DNA from 2 places in the Streptomyces sp. CS113 genome. Region 1 is predicted to be linked to the other one. Evidence: riboswitches for the same ligand, from Rfam matches in the RefSeq annotation. Region 1 holds a riboswitch; the other holds the start of a gene.
What was found. Region 1 has a riboswitch for glycine ahead of gcvP (aminomethyl-transferring glycine dehydrogenase). Riboswitches for the same ligand answer to the same signal wherever they lie in the genome.

Region 2: linked by a shared signal. The riboswitch ahead of gcvT (glycine cleavage system aminomethyltransferase GcvT) and the one ahead of gcvP (aminomethyl-transferring glycine dehydrogenase) in region 1 are both predicted to bind glycine.

Annotation. Positions count from the first base shown of each region.
Region 1 covers NZ_KZ195574.1:7,208,582-7,213,480, reverse strand. Annotated here, with positions in the region: gene B9W62_RS32455 (TOBE domain-containing protein) at 86-505, shown strand; gene gcvP (aminomethyl-transferring glycine dehydrogenase) at 580-3,465, opposite strand; glycine riboswitch at 3,643-3,738, opposite strand; gene B9W62_RS32445 (PRC-barrel domain-containing protein) at 3,886-4,263, shown strand; gene B9W62_RS32440 (DNA polymerase IV) at 4,179-4,899, opposite strand, start outside.
Region 2 covers NZ_KZ195574.1:2,716,460-2,721,358, reverse strand. Annotated here, with positions in the region: gene glyA (serine hydroxymethyltransferase) at 1-577, opposite strand, end outside; gene gcvH (glycine cleavage system protein GcvH) at 592-969, opposite strand; gene gcvT (glycine cleavage system aminomethyltransferase GcvT) at 1,078-2,211, opposite strand; glycine riboswitch at 2,367-2,460, opposite strand; gene B9W62_RS11685 (AAA family ATPase) at 2,639-3,307, shown strand; gene B9W62_RS11680 (enhanced serine sensitivity protein SseB) at 3,387-4,154, shown strand; gene B9W62_RS11675 (enhanced serine sensitivity protein SseB C-terminal domain-containing protein) at 4,348-4,899, shown strand, end outside.

The DNA of each region.
Region 1 (4,899 bases):
GTCGTTTGGATCAGGCCGGCCGCGGCCGGCGGTGCCTTGTGGCCGACCCCGGCAAGATCCAAACGACACCCCCTACGGTGCCCCCATGAGCCTGAGCATCCGCAACCAGCTCCCCGGCACCGTCACCGCCGTCACCCCGGGCGAGGCCATGGCTACGGTCGGGGTCCGTCTCTCCGGCGGCCAGGACCTCACCGCGGCGATCACCCGGGAGTCGGCCGAGGACCTCGCACTCGCCCCCGGCAGCGCCGTACGGGCCCTGGTGAAGTCCACGGAGGTGGCGCTGGCCACCGGGCGCTTCGAGGGCCTGTCCATCCGCAACCGGCTGCCGGGCACGGTCACCGCCGTCACCACCGGCGCGGCGATGGTCTCCGTCGCGGTCGCCGTCGAGGGCGCCGAGCTGACGGCCGCCATCACCCGGCAGGCCGCCGACGACCTGGGGCTGTCCGTCGGCGTGCCCGTGGTCGCGCTGGTCAAGTCGACGGAGGTGTCGCTCGCCACGGCCTGAGACGCGGACAGGCCCCGCCCGGACACCGCGTCTCCGCGGCCCGGACGGGGCCTGTCCCCCTTATGCGGCGGGACTCAGTCCTCGTACGCGTCCAGCGGCGGGCAGGAGCAGACCAGGTTCCGGTCGCCGTAGGCCTGGTCGATGCGGCGCACCGGCGGCCAGTACTTGTCGGCGGCGGACACCCCGGCCGGGAAGACGGCCTCCTCGCGCGTGTACGCGTGGTCCCACTCGCCGCCCAGCGCGCCCGCGGTGTGCGGGGCGCCGCGCAGCGGGTTGTCGTCGGCGGGCCAGGCGCCGGAGCCGACCTTCTCGATCTCCGCGCGGATGGCGATCATCGCCTCGCAGAACCGGTCCAGCTCGGCCAGGTCCTCGGACTCGGTCGGCTCGATCATCAGCGTGCCGGCCACCGGGAAGGACATCGTCGGCGCGTGGAAGCCGTAGTCGATCAGCCGCTTGGCGACGTCGTCGACGCTCACGCCGGTCGCCTTGGTCAGCGGGCGCAGGTCGATGATGCACTCGTGCGCCACCAGCCCGCCGGGACCGTTGTAGAGCACCGGGAAGTGCGGCTCCAGGCGCTTGGCGATGTAGTTGGCGGACAGCACGGCCACCTGCGTGGCCCGCTTGAGGCCCTCGCCGCCCATCAGCCGGACGTACGACCAGGAGATCGGCAGGATGCCGGCCGAGCCCCACGGCGCCGCCGAGATCGGACCGACACCGGTCTGCGGACCGGCCGCGGGCTGCAACGGGTGGTTGGGCAGGTACGGCGCCAGGTGCGACCGTACGGCCACGGGGCCGACGCCGGGACCGCCGCCGCCGTGCGGGATGCAGAAGGTCTTGTGCAGGTTCAGGTGGGAGACGTCGCCGCCGAAGTGGCCGGGCTTGGCGAGGCCGACCAGGGCGTTGAGGTTGGCGCCGTCCACGTAGACCTGGCCGCCGGCGTCGTGCACCTGCGCGCAGATGTCGGCGACGTGCTCCTCGAACACACCGTGCGTGGAGGGGTAGGTGATCATCAGCACGGCCAGCTCGTCGCGGTGCTTCTCGATCTTGGCCCGCAGGTCCTCGACGTCGATCTCGCCGTCCTCGGCGGTCTTGACGACGACGACCTTCATGCCCGCCATGACGGCGCTGGCGGCGTTGGTGCCGTGCGCGGAGGACGGGATGAGGCAGACGGTGCGCTGCTCGTCGCCGTTGGCCCGGTGGTAGCCGCGTACGGCGAGCAGGCCGGCGAACTCGCCCTGCGACCCGGCGTTGGGCTGGAGCGAGACTTTGTCGTACCCGGTGACCTCGGCGAGCCGCTCCTCCAGCTCGCGGATGAGGGTCAGGTAGCCCTGCGCCTGGTCGGCGGGGGCGAAGGGGTGCAGCGCGCCGAACTCGGGCCAGGTGACCGGCTCCATCTCGGTGGTCGCGTTGAGCTTCATCGTGCAGGAGCCCAGCGGGATCATGCCGCGGTCCAGCGCGTAGTCCCGGTCGGCGAGGCGGCGCAGGTAGCGCAGCATCGCGGTCTCGGAGCGGTGCTGGTGGAAGACGGGGTGGGTCAGGAAGTCGTCGGTGCGCAGCAGCGACTCGGGCAGCGCCTCCCCGCTCTCCGCGTCCAGCGACTCGATGTCGCCCTCGACGCCGAAGGCGTGCCACACGCCGCCGACCTGGGCCCGCGTGGTGGTCTCGTCGCAGGCGAACGACACGTGGTCGGCGTCGACGAGCCGCAGGTTGATGCCGTTCTCGCGGGCGGCGTGGACGATCGCGGCGGCCCGGCCGGGCACCCGCGCGGTGACCGTGTCGAAGTAGGCGCCGTGGACGATCTCGACACCGCCCTCGGCGAGTCCGGCGGCGGTGATCGTGGCGTAGCGGTGGGTGCGCCGCGCGATGGCCCGCAGGCCCTCGGGGCCGTGGTAGACGGCGTACATGCCGGCCATGACGGCGAGCAGCACCTGCGCGGTGCAGATGTTGCTGGTGGCCTTCTCGCGGCGGATGTGCTGCTCGCGGGTTTGCAGGGCCAGGCGGTAGGCCTTGTTGCCGTCCGCGTCGACCGAGACGCCGACCAGGCGGCCGGGCAGGCTGCGGGCGAACTTCTCGTGCACCGCCATGAAGCCGGCGTGCGGTCCGCCGAAGCCCATCGGCACGCCGAAGCGCTGGGTGGTGCCCACGGCGATGTCCGCGCCCAGCTCGCCGGGCGAGGTGAGCAGCGTGAGGGCGAGCAGATCGGCGGCGACGGTGACGAGAGCGCCCAGCTCGTGCGCCCGGTCGATCACCGGCTTGATGTCGCGGACGGCTCCGGAGGCGCCCGGGTACTGGATCAGGACGCCGTTGATCTCGCGCTCGGCGACCTCGGCGGGGATGCCCTCGCTCAGGTCGGCGACGACGACCTCGACGCCGGTCGGCTCGGCACGGGTCTGTATCACGGCGACGGTCTGCGGCAGCGTGTCCGCGTCGACCAGGAACAGGCCCTTCTTGTTCTTGCCCATGCGCCGGGACAGGGCCATCGCCTCGGCGGCGGCGGTGCCCTCGTCGAGCAGCGAGGCACCGGAGGTGGGCAGGCCGGTCAGCTCGGCGACCATGGTCTGGAAGTTCAGGAGGGCCTCGAGCCGGCCCTGGGAGATCTCCGGCTGGTACGGCGTGTACGCCGTGTACCAGGACGGGTTCTCCATGACGTTGCGCAGGATGACCGGCGGGGTGAAGGTGCCGTAGTAGCCGAGGCCGATCATGGAGTCGAGGACCTGGTTGCGGTCGGCCAGGGAGCGCAGCTCGGCCAGCACCTCGGCCTCGGAGCGCGCGCCCGGCAGGTCCAGCCGGTCGGCGTTCTTGATCACATCCGGCACCGCGGCGGCCGTCAGTTCGTCGAGCGAACCGTAACCGACCTGCGCGAGCATCTTGGCCCGGGCCTCGTGGTCGGGGCCGATGTGGCGCTGCTCGAAGGGCATGGCCTGTTCGAGCTCGGAGAGCGGAGTGCGGTGGGCGGTCATTGCGGAGGCCTCCTGGTCTGACGACCTTCGAGGGGCACCACGGCGCGGGTACCCGGACGGCCTCCCCCTCTGTCATCTCAACCTGAGAGCTTCACCGGGCGAGCCCTGGGGCTCTCCCGGCTTTCACCGTCGGTGAGAGCGGAAGCCGTCGACACCCGCTCTGCTTTCCAGAGTGACCTCGTCCGTGCGGTACGTGAGCCTGAGAGATTCCGGGGAGGATTTGCTCCTTCGGCGCCTCCGGTGGTGTCCGGAGGACTCTCCCGCGCGGGGTCAGCAGCCGTTTGCCAGCGTACCAGCGAGGCCGCCGCACGGACTTCGAGTGGCCGACCGAGCCCTTGTGCCTTTTTGTAGTACTTACGGATGATTAGGCGGCTGGTGCGACCACATCCGGCCCAGTGGTGCGATCAAGTGGAGGGCCCCGTGCGTACTGACATCGATCCGCGGAACCTGATCGGCCGCAAGGCGTTCGACCGCGACGGCACCAGGATCGGCACCGTGGACGAGGTCTACCTCGACGATGCCACCGGCGTCCCCGAGTGGGCGGCGATACGGACCGGCCTCTTCAGCAGGGACGCCTTCGTCCCCCTGGAGCCCAGCGAGCTGGTCGACGGCGCCCTGCGCGTGCCCTTCGACCGGGCCCTGATCAAGGAGGCGCCCGACTTCGGCGTCGGCCGGCACCTCTCGCCGGAACAGGAACTCCAGCTGTACCACCACTACGGCTTGGACGTGGCCGCCGGTCCCCCGCCCCCCGACCACGACTTCGGCAAGCTGGCCGGCAGGGGCAACGACGACGGCTGACCGCCCTCGCCACCCTCGCCGCCCTCCGCGGCGGCGACCAGCGGCAGCGGATCCGCCGGTGTCAGCTCCGGGTCGTCCACCGGGAAGGTCCGCACCCGCCCGACCTCCGAGTACGGCGTCTCGAATCGCACGGTGACCCGCCCGAGACCGCTGCCCTGCACCCAGCCGTGCCCCAGCTCCGTGTGCCGCACGTCGTGCCCCGCCGGCCACCGCCGCTCGGTGGGCGAGGGTCTGTGCTCCTCGGCGGGCGCGGTCTCGGGCTCCTCGGCCAGTTCCTCGGCCCGCCCCTCCGCGGCCTGCGCGAACAGGTCCTCCTGCGTGTAGTCGGCGAGCCCGCTGACTCCCACGCCGAGCAGCCGCACGCCGCCCGTGGTGTCCACCGAGTCCAGCAGTCGCGCGGCCGCCTCGCGCACCACCGCGGGGTCGTCGGTGGGCCCGCGCAGGGTCTCGGAGCGGGTCAGCGTGGAGAAGTCGTATCTGCGCACCTTGAGCACGATGGTCCGCCCGGACAGGCCGGAGGCGCGCAGCCGCCGCACGCAGCGGTCCGCGAGCCGTCCCACCTCGACGCCGACCCGCACCCGGTCGTGGATGTCCACGTCGTAGGTGTCCTCGACCGACACCGACTTGGTCTCCCGC
Region 2 (4,899 bases), 4.5 Mb from region 1:
CCTCGTCCGCGACCTTGCGGAACGCGGCGAAGTCCAGCTGACGCGGGTAGGCCGACCAGCCGGCCACGATCAGCTTCGGCTTGGTCTCCTTGGCCAGGCGCTCCACCTCGGCCATGTCGACCTGGCCGTCGTCGCCGACGTGGTAGGGGACGACGTTGTAGAGCTTGCCGGAGAAGTTGATCTTCATGCCGTGGGTCAGGTGCCCGCCGTGGGCGAGGTTCAGACCCATGATCGTGTCGCCGGGCTTGAGCAGCGCGAACATCGCGGCCGCGTTGGCCTGGGCGCCCGAGTGCGGCTGCACGTTGGCGTGCTCGGCGCCGAAGAGCGCCTTGACCCGGTCGATGGCGATCTGCTCGACCACGTCGACGTGCTCGCAGCCGCCGTAGTAGCGGCGGCCGGGGTAGCCCTCGGCGTACTTGTTGGTGAGGACCGAGCCCTGGGCCTCCATGACCGCGACCGGGGCGAAGTTCTCCGAGGCGATCATCTCGAGGGTGGACTGCTGGCGGTCCAGCTCGGCGTCGACGGCGGCGGCGACGTCGGGGTCCAGCTCGTGCAGGGGTGTGTTCAGAAGCGACATGCGGTCGGGACTCCTCAGCCGGCGGTGAAGGCGGTGTACTCGTCGGCGGAGAGCAGGTCGGCCGGCTCGTCCGTGATCCGCACCTTGAACAGCCAGCCGCCCTCGAAGGGGGCGCTGTTCACCAGCGACGGGTCGTTGACGACGTCCTCGTTGACCGCGGTGACCTCACCGGAGACGGGGGAGTACAGGTCGGAGACGGACTTGGTCGACTCCAGTTCGCCGCAGGTCTCGCCCGCGGTCACCGAGTCGCCGACCTCGGGAAGCTGCACGAAGACGACGTCACCGAGCGCGTTGGCCGCGTGCTCCGTGATGCCGACCGTCGAGGCGCCGTCCTCGGCGCCCGACAGCCACTCGTGCTCCTTGCTGTAGCGCAGCTGCTGGGGGTTGCTCATGGCCTGAATTCTCCTGTACGCGAGGAAGTGGCTGGTGAAGGGGGTGGTGGGGCGGGGGTGCGCCCGGTGCGACGCGGGGGGCTGCCGGGGAGGGCCGCCGCCCAGTGTCTACTTCTGGCGCTTGTAGAACGGCAGCGCCACGACCTCGTACGGCTCGTGGCTGCCCCGGATGTCCACGCCGACGCCCTCGGTGCCGGGAGCCGCGTGCGCGGGGTCGACGTACGCCATGGCGATCGGCTTGCCCAGCGTCGGGGACGGGGCGCCGGAGGTGACCTCGCCGATCACTTCGCCGCCGGCGACGACCGGGTACCCGGCGCGCGGCACCCGGCGGCCCTCGGCGACCAGGCCGACCAGGACGCGGGGCGGGTTCTGCTCCGCCCGGGAAGCGGCCTCGGTCAGCGCGGCGCGCCCGACGAAGTCGCCCTCCTTCTCGAACTTCACCACCCGGCCCAGACCGGCGTCGAACGGCGTCAGCGCGGTCGACAGCTCGTTGCCGTACAGCGGCATGCCCGCCTCCAGGCGGAGCGTGTCCCGGCAGGACAGGCCGCACGCGATCAGCCCGGCGCCCTCACCCGCCTTGGTCAGCGCCTGCCACAGCTCGACGGCGTGCTCCGGCTTCACGAACAGCTCGAAGCCGTCCTCGCCGGTGTAACCGGTGCGCGCGATCAGCGCCGGGACGCCGGCGACCGTGCCGGGCAGACCGGCGTAGTACTTCAGGCCGTCCAGGTCGGCGTCGGTGAGCGACGCGAGGATGCCCGGGGACTCGGGGCCCTGCACGGCGAGCAGCGCGTAGGCGTCCCGGTCGTCGCGCACCTCGGCGTCGAAGCCGGCCGCCCGCTCGGTCAGCGCGTCCAGCACGACCTGGGCGTTGGAGGCGTTGGCGACCACCATGTACTGAGAAGACGCGGCCTCGGTCCCACCGAGCCGGTAGACGATCAGGTCGTCCAGGATGCCGCCGTCCTCGCGGCAGATCATGGTGTAGCGGGCCCTGCCCGGCTTCACGCTGCCGATGTTGCCGACCAGCGCGAAGTTCAGCAGCTCGGCCGCCTGCGGCCCGCTGACGGTGATCTCACCCATGTGCGAGAGGTCGAAGAGACCGGCGCGGGTGCGCACCGCGACGTGCTCCTCGCGCTCGGAGCCGTAGCGCAGGGGCATGTCCCAGCCGGCGAAGTCGGTCATCGTCGCGCCCAGGGCGCGATGCGTGGCATCGAGCGCGGTACGGCGCAGTTCGGTACTGCTCATCGGTCGGTCGTCTCCCAGGACAGGACGGGGCGAGGTCGGTCCTCCCCATCTGTCATCGGAACCTGAGAGGTTCGCCGCGGCCACCGGAGTACGGCGATCAGGGCTTGCACCTTGGGTGGGACCGCCGTCGGGGGCGGTCCGCTTTTCAGATGTGCCTCGCCCGCGCGGTAACGGGGCCTGAGAGATTCAAGGGAGGGACTTGCTCCTTCGGCGCCCCGGCGCGGCCGGGGACTCTCCCGCGCGGATTCAAACGGCCGGTATGCAGTTGGCGCCGCCATCATTGCACGCCTGGCTCATCCGTGGGCAGAGCTGTTCTTGTAACCGGCTTGTGGCAGTAAGCGAACGAAAACGCGAGACCCGCGCATTACCTTCTCTTTACACTCGACGGGGAGGTACTCGTGTACCGCCCCAGGGGAGGACGATCACGGTGAACAGGACCACGGCGTACGCCACGACCTCGGGACTCGCGCTGCCCAAGCAGCCCGCCGCCCCGGCCCCCGAGGCATGCGCCCCACTGCCCGCACCCGTCGTCCGCGACCTGAGGGACCGCGACGGCCGCAGCCCGCACGCCCTGCTCTTCGGACCCCGGGACCTGGTGGTGATCACCGGTCTGCCCGGCAGCGGCAAGTCCACGCTGATGCGGCGCACCGTGCGCGGCGCTCGCATCGACTCCCAGGACACCCGCGACCGCTGGGACCAGCGCATGCCGCGTCTCCTGCCGTACGCGCTCTACCGCCCCCTCGTCCGCCTCGCCCACTACGCGGGGCTGCGCCGCGCGCTGCGCTCCGGCGAGGGCGTCGTCGTGCACGACTGCGGCACCCAGGCCTGGGTGCGCGGCTGGCTGGCCCGCGAGGCCCGCCGCCGGAAGGGCACCCTGCACCTGCTGCTCCTCGACGTCGCTCCCGGCGAGGCCCTGGCCGGCCAGCGCGAGCGCGGCCGGGGCGTCTCGCGGTACGCGTTCCTGCGGCACCGCACCGCCAACTCCCGCCTGCTGCGCGCGGTGACCGACGGCACCCTGCCCGCCGGCTGTACCTCGGCGGTCGTCCTGGACCGGGCGGCGGCCGACACCCTCCGCCGGATCGCCTTCACGGGGTGACGCACGGTAGGGCACCGGGATCGAACGGGTTAGCCTTTCAGCCACGAACGGCGGTACCAGGCAGGCGGTAGGTAGGCAGATGGACTTCCCGGCACAGGCGCACCCCCACCCGCACGGCGGGTGGCCAGGCAACGAGCTGGAGGAGGTGCTGTCCGCATCCCTCGGCATCGCCTCGGCCGGTGGCCGGATCGTGGAGGTCCTCGGCCGCAGCTTCCTGTGGATACCCCTGCCGAACGGCGGCGGCCCGCACAGCGGCCCGCTCGACCTGCCCTCGCTGGAGATCGACGGCCAGGCCTACGTGCCGGTGTTCAGCTCCGAGGAGCAGTTGCGCCAGGTCGCCGGGGCGCACATGGCGTACACCATCGCCCCCGCCGCGGACTTCGCCCGCGGCCTGCCCCCGCAGGTCGGCATCGCGGTGAACCCGGAGGGCGTGGTCGGCATCCCGCTGCCGCCGCCCGCCGTGGCCGAGCTGTGCCGGGCCGGGCGCACCCCGCTGGACGGGCCCTCCTCCGGCGGCCGGGTCCGCCTCTTCGAGCCGGACTGGCAGGACGACCCGGTGGACTTCCTGGCCGCGGCCTCCGCCGAGTTCGCCGCCACCGGCGTCGTACGCAGCGCGCGCCGCTGCCTGGCCGCCGTGGAGACCGCCGACCCGGTCCTGTTCGTCGGCGTCGAACTCACCCACTGGGAGGGCGACGCCCGCGCCCTCCCGCTGGACGCCCTGGGCCGAGCCCTCGCCAAGTCCCCCCTGAAATGGGAGGTCAACCTGATCCTCCTGGAGGCGGCCCAGGACCCGGTCTGCGACTGGATGCGGGAAAGGGTCAGGCCCTTCTACGACCGGGACTTGTAGACGCCGGTCAGGTGAGCGCCCCGAAAGGGGCGCGGGGCGGTGACATGTGCGGCTCCGCCGCGCGGGCGCGACGGGCCACGACGCACCCGCTGCCGCAAGACGACAGCACACCCCGAGCTGGAAGGCTCCCCGCACCCGGCGGAGCCTTAAGCTGGTCCCGACACCGGGGGAACTTCTCGAAGGGGCGATACGCGTGAGCGCCAGCGGCACCACGACCGGACAGGTCGAGCACATGCTGCGCCAGGTGACGCCCGGGCGCTACGACGCCTACGAGGCCCTGCTGCGCGCCCTCGCCACCCCCGCCTCAGGCCAGGTCTGGATGCTGCTGTGGCACGGACAGGCCGGCTCCCCGGACGCCCAGTACGGGAGCATGGAGGTCGCCGGCTACGGCTACGCACCCTGCGTGACCTCCGCCCAGGAGCTGTCCGCCAGTGGCTGGAACCGGTCGTACGAGGTGGTCGACGGCCTGGAGGTGGCCCGCGCCCTCTACCCGGACCACTACGGCCTGTGGCTCAACCCGCACGCCCCCGGCGGCGGCGTCGGCATTCCCTGGCTCGACCTGCGCCGCATCGCCTCCGGCCTGGACCGTCAGCCCGCCGGCCCGCTGCGCCTGTCCGAACCGGCCATCGAGATCCCGCAGTTCTACGCCCTGCTCGCGCAGAACGCCCACCGCACCCCGGCGGTCCGCGCGCTGCGCCGCGCCTGGGTGCAGCCGGCGCTCGGGGCGCCGTACCTCGCCATCGGC